DNA from 2 places in the Spirosoma litoris genome. Region 1 is predicted to be linked to the other one. Evidence: riboswitches for the same ligand, from Rfam matches in the RefSeq annotation. Region 1 holds a riboswitch; the other holds the start of a gene.
The links. Region 1 has a riboswitch for S-adenosylmethionine ahead of metH (methionine synthase). Riboswitches for the same ligand answer to the same signal wherever they lie in the genome.
Positions count from the first base shown of each region.

Region 2: it holds a riboswitch for S-adenosylmethionine, as region 1 does, so the genes downstream of both, ACYVGR_RS33835 (O-acetylhomoserine aminocarboxypropyltransferase/cysteine synthase family protein) here and metH (methionine synthase) in region 1, are expected to answer to the same signal.

Region 1 covers NZ_BAAHBI010000075.1:409,299-412,435, reverse strand. Annotated here, with positions in the region: gene ACYVGR_RS36900 (sensor histidine kinase) at 1-180, opposite strand, end outside; gene ACYVGR_RS36895 (Ppx/GppA phosphatase family protein) at 403-1,290, opposite strand; SAM riboswitch class I at 1,622-1,729, shown strand; gene metH (methionine synthase) at 1,840-3,137, shown strand, end outside.
Region 2 covers NZ_BAAHBI010000071.1:12,037-15,173, forward strand. Annotated here, with positions in the region: gene ACYVGR_RS33830 (homoserine O-acetyltransferase family protein) at 1-631, opposite strand, end outside; gene ACYVGR_RS33835 (O-acetylhomoserine aminocarboxypropyltransferase/cysteine synthase family protein) at 725-2,038, opposite strand; SAM riboswitch class I at 2,256-2,359, opposite strand; gene ACYVGR_RS33840 (DciA family protein) at 2,550-2,876, shown strand; gene ACYVGR_RS33845 (polysaccharide deacetylase family protein) at 2,953-3,137, opposite strand, start outside.

The DNA of each region.
Region 1 (3,137 bases):
ATAGTTGACCAGCGAGTGAAAAAACTCATCACCAACTTTATAGGTAGCAAATCGATCGGAAAATTCCAGCAGAAACCGCTGGTCAACTCCTTGCTGGTTTAGCTGAGATTTTAATTGACGATTTTCAAGTGTCAGAGCGTCGATCCGCTGCTGTAAATGAGCAGTTGGCAGTACGTCCATGTTACGGTAGTTAATGAGTACTTCTTGGTTCAGACAAGTCGGCTATTCCTTATGCAGAAGCGATAAGCAAAAGATTAACCAAATTTAACGTACTCATTAAAAAACCTACCGCATGTCTGATTTATTTTTTTAAACGGCCAAGCAGTAACACCGTGTAAACCTTTTTTGAGTTTAGCGACTGCTTGGCCGCGATACTGTGTAGCTAAGTTGATGAATGTTGGACTAGGAGAGAGACTTCCGTTTGCCCAATTGTGAGTAGACTAATTGAATAATGCCATCTTTCAGTCCCAGATCAGGCACAATAATTTTGTTGGCACCTGCCCACTTCATAACTGAAATATAGATGTCGGCTGCGGGGACAATCACATCGGCCCGGTCGGCATTCAGACGGAGCTTATTAACCCGATCTTCCAGACCAAAGCTGGCTATATAATCGCGAATCCGTTCGATTTCGGAACGTGTCGTTTCCAGTTCCGAGGTTTTGGAGGCCAGATTAAATAGCTTACTAATGTTACCTCCTGTACCAACGGCCGTAATCTCGCGTGTTCCATCAACATTATCCTCCACCCAATCTTCAATCTTACGCCAGGCCCCTTTAGTTTCCTTGCCTTCCAGCAAACGAACCGAGCCAATTTTAAAGGATTTGGAGTTTATCTTTTGACGATTCTCATACACGTTTAACTCTGTACTCCCTCCGCCAACATCAATGTGTAAATACTGACGGTCGTCCAGCGCTTGCACCACTACATTATTAATGAGCTCGGCTTCTTTGCTACCATCAATGATATGGATCTTGATCCCCGTTTGGGCTTCAATCCGCTTGGCAACCTCATGCCCATTTTCAGATTCGCGCATGGCCGAGGTAGCACAGGCCATGTAATCCTCTACCTCATGTAACTCCATGAGCAGTTTGTAGGCCTGCATGAGTTTCATGGTTCGGGCTTCACTTTCGGAGGTCAGGGCGCCATAATTAAACACATCGTGGCCTAAGCGAAGCGGGAAGCGGACATACTCAACCCGTTTAAAACTAACCAGGTCGTCGTTGTGAAGTATTGTTGAGATTTGCAGACGGGCTGCGTTGGAACCGATATCAATGGCTGCCAGTTTCATAGAGTCAAAAGAGTGAAAGAGTGAAAAACTGAAAGAATGAAAGGCTGACGCACGTCATTTTGCTCTTTCACTCTTTCAGTTTTTCACTCCTTAATAAAGGCCAAAGATACTCTTTTTTGGGGCTGTACAGCCTACTTTTTCGCCACCTTTTGCCTGCCCATACGCTAAGTCACCTAAGCCGAAAATGCTGTCAGCTCTGCCTTATTAGTCCTAATGACAGCAAAAATCGGTGTTGGTTGAATCTCCAGTGCCCTTAAAAGCAGCAGAATCAATAGCCGAAAATAGCCTGCAGAGTATGCCGACATAGTCTATTTTTGGTTACTTTTGCCTTAGCTTATCCAGAAAGACGGAGGGAACGGACCCAATGATGTCTTGGCAACCAGCCAACTCCAGGAGATGGTGCCAATTTCCTCCCGCTTTATAGCGGGATAGATAAGATTAGCTTCCTGCTACCTGTCTTTCTGTCGGTAAGTCTTTTTACTAGTTTGGATTTTTTTAAGGGCGCTCCTTGTTGGTAGCTCTAAGAATAATGCCTTGTATAACTTGCCAGTGAAAACGATACACGAACTCCTGCACGAACGCATCCTTGTCCTCGATGGCGCGATGGGTACCATGATTCAACGGTATAACCTGACCGACGCGGATTATCGAGGGGAACGATTCAAGGATTGGCCACACGATCTTAAGGGTAACAATGATTTGCTGTCATTGACAAAGCCGGATATAATTCAGACAATTCATAAGCAGTATTTAGAGGCTGGTGCCGATATTATTGAAACCAATACCTTCAGCGCCACAACCATTGCCATGGCCGATTACCATATGGAGGAGTTGGCTTATGAACTCAACTACGAATCGGCCCGGATTGCGAAAGAGGTTGCTGTTGAGATCACAAAACAAAATCCAGATAAGCCGCGCTTTGTTGCCGGGGCTATGGGACCAACTAACCGTACCGCTTCGCTATCGCCCGACGTAAACAACCCGGCTTACCGAGCCATCACGTTCGATGAACTGGTTAATGCCTATTATGAGCAGGTGAGTGGGTTAGTGGATGGTGGTTCTGATTTACTGCTGGTTGAAACGATTTTCGATACGCTCAATGCGAAAGCAGCGATGTTCGCTATCGATAAGTATTTCAATCTGAATCCACAGAAAACAGTTCTGCCGATCATGATTTCGGGCACCATTACGGATGCCAGTGGACGAACACTATCAGGGCAAACAACCGAGGCATTTTTGTATTCGGTTTCGCACTTGCCGCTGTTGAGTGTGGGACTGAACTGTGCATTAGGGGCGGCATTAATGCGCCCGTATATTCAAACGCTGGCCAAAGAAGCTCCATTCTTCACATCGGCCTATCCGAATGCGGGCTTGCCAAACGAGTTTGGTGAGTACGACGAAACGCCGGAGATGATGGCGTTACAAATTGAAGATTTTATTAAAAGCAACTTCGTCAATATTGTTGGCGGATGCTGCGGCTCTACCCCCGATCATATTCAGGCTATTGCCGATGTAGCCGCTAAATATCCCCCTCGGCAACTACCAGATGCTGAGCCTTATCAGAAGCTGAGCGGACTGGAACCTCTGAAAATAACAGAGCAAACGAACTTCCTGAACGTTGGTGAACGGACAAACGTAACGGGATCAAAGAAATTTGCCCGGCTTATTAAAGAAGGGAATTTCGATGAAGCGCTGAGTATTGCCCGTGGACAGGTTGAAGGTGGGGCCCAGGTGATCGACATCAACATGGACGAAGGCATGCTGGATTCGGTAGAGGCCATGAAAACCTTTCTGAATCTGATAGCCGCCGAGCCTGACATTGCCCGCGTTCCTATTATGGTCGATTC
Region 2 (3,137 bases), on a different contig from region 1:
TCATGGCCATCGCGCGGGCTGCCTTCATACCTGCCAAGCCCGCATCGTCGCGTTGTTCTGGCCAGGTTGGGTCGGCTTCGATAGCCATTCGTTGCGCTTCGTTAAAGGCGATGCACCAGGGAGAAGCTACGGCGCTAGCCGCAATAACGATCAGGTTTTCAATAAGATTTGGCTGATAAATGGCCCATTCCAGCGCCTGCTCTCCGCCTACAGATCCGCCAATACAGGTGTGAATCTTTTCGATACCCAACTCCTGTCGAAGTAAATCCAGCGCATTCACCATATCCCGAATCGTAACCATTGGGAAATCGTGATGAAAAGGCTTACCCGTTGCAGGATTCACAGATAAAGGACCTGTAGAGCCATAGCATGACCCTAGCACATTGGCACACACAATAAATTGCCCTGCTCCTGACGGGGCTTCAGGGTCGAAATATTTACCGGGGCCAACCATGCCACCCCACCAATCGCCTGCATCGGCATTACCGGTCAGCGCATGGCACACCCATACGACGTTCGAGCGGTCTTCATTGAGCCTGCCGCGTGTAGTGTAAGCCAACCTAAATCCGGGCAGGCTTTCGCCCGATTCGAGCGCGAACGAATATTTATAATCGAAATACTGGAGATCCAAAGGAAATTATGTTTCAGGTTCAATGTTTCAGGTTTCAGGTTCAATGCCCCAAGCTCATAGACCTGGAACATTGAACCTGAAACTTGAAACCTGTTAAACACCTACCGATTCGGCAATTTTGGCAAACGCCTGCTCGAAGTCAGCTTTAATATCATCGATATACTCGATACCTGCCGACACCCGCAATACGCCTACTTCAACGCCTGCACTCGCTTGCTCTTGCTCGCTTAGTTGCTGGTGTGTGGTGGCCGCCGGGTGAATAATCAGCGTTTTTGAATCACCGACGTTTGCCAGATGGCTTACTAATTTCAGGTTATTGACAAATTGATCGGCAGCGTTTTTATCTCCTTTTATTTTGAACGAGAAAACGCCACCAAAACCGCGTTTCAAGTATTTTTTAGCCAGATCATGATAGGCACTGCTTTCCAGACCGGGATAATTCACAGCCTCAACCTGCTCATGTTGTTCGAGCCATTGTGCCAACGCCAGCGCATTCTGTACCGTACGATCAACACGCAGCGACAGCGTTTCTAATCCCTGAAGCAACAGGAATGAATTGAATGGGCTAATGGCTGGTCCCCAATCGCGCAGGCCTTCAACGCGAGCACGAATAATGAACTGAATGTTTCCAAACGGCCCATTTACGCCAAACACATCGCTGAAGACTAGGCCGTGGTAGCCTTCCGAAGGTTCACTGAACTGTGGATATTTACCATTGCCCCAGTTGTAGGTACCACCATCGACAATAACCCCACCGATGCTCGTACCATGTCCACCGATCCATTTCGTAGCCGATTCGACAACCACAGCCGCTCCGTGTTCGAGTGGTCGGAAGAGGTAACCACCCGCGCCAAATGTATTATCCACAATAAGGGGCAAATCATGCTCTTTCGCCAAAGCAGCAAACGCATCGAAATCAGGAATATTGAATCCAGGATTTCCGATGGTTTCGAGGTAAATCGCTTTGGTATTTTCGTCAATCAGTTTGGCAAACGATTCAGGCTTATCGCCATCCGCAAAACGGGCTTCGATGCCCAACCGTTTGAACGAAACTTTAAATTGATTGTAGGTTCCGCCGTATAGAAATGAGGTCGTTACAAAATTATCACCAGCACTCAGAATATTGCTCAGGGCAATAAACTGAGCCGCCTGCCCCGATGCTACGGCCAACGCAGCTACGCCCCCTTCGAGGGCGGCAATACGCTTCTCGAACACATCGGACGTTGGATTCATGATCCGGGTATAAATATTCCCAAACGCTTTCAGCGCAAATAAATCAGCCCCGTGCGCTGAGTCATTAAAGACAAACGACGTTGTTTGATAAATAGGGACCGCCCGAGCGTTAGTGGCCGAGTCGGGTTCCTGACCAGCGTGTAGCTGGAGAGTATCGAAATGAAGTTCAGACATGGTAAAAAAGTTGAAACGTTATAGGGTTGTTGGGTTATAAAGTTCAGCACCTCTGGACATGTTTACTGCGTAGTAAACGATACAACTATATGACTGTAAAACTTTATAGCTTTTTAGGAGCGCACGACAAACCCTCCCGGCTTTCGTGGTGGTTGGTGCTGAATGCTTAGCAGGCCCCTGGGGGCATACATTGCTGGATGTAGAGCATGTAGGTTACGATTTATAGTTCCTAAATAACTTTAGGCAGGAGTTAGCACCTTGCCGTGTGGTAGGTTGCCAGTGGTTCAAAGAGCCTGATCTCTCCCCACTTCTGTATAAATCAACGCGCGCCGGTATGACTTAACTTGACGCGTAACAATTGACTTGATAGCGCAAGTATACTAGCCAAACGGTGCGAATCCAAACACTAGATGCTTTTTCTATCCGTTCGTACATTTTTTCCGATTTGTCGATCGCTAGTCATTCATCAAGTCGATTCCTTGTTTACTTTTGTAGTAAGACATACTGCCCAATGAACCAAACGTATCGCTACAACCGTGAAAATGCCACCAGAGTGGCTGGCGTCACGTCCTTAAAAGATGCCATCGGGCAGTTGTTAAAAGCGTATCAGCTCCAGACTCGCTTCAACGAAACCTACCTGGAGGCTTTCTGGGGACGTATGATGGGGCCAGCCATTGCGTCGCGTACAAACCGCCTGTACGTTCGAGACCGCAAGCTTCATATTGAAATTGGGTCGGCCCCACTTCGTAACGAACTCGTTAATGCCAAACAGAAACTTATTCAGTTAGTCAATAAAGACATGGGGTCTGATGTGATTGACGATGTTATATTCATTTAAAATCAGTTTTCGTCAAAAATGAAAATGCCATATCTCCAAGATATGGCATTTTCATTTTTGACTGATATAAACTCCGCTAATTTTCCCTGCTCAACTGGTTTGCAAATTCTCCCATCGTATTAAAATCACCAAGTGGTTTCAGGAATCGAAGTAAGTTTTCGACCCGATCGAGCAATTCATCCTTTGAGTGCCTACGCACGTAGGCTGGAATTTTCTCGTAGCCCGACAGGTCGGTAAACTCCCAGGGATGAACGTATAGAT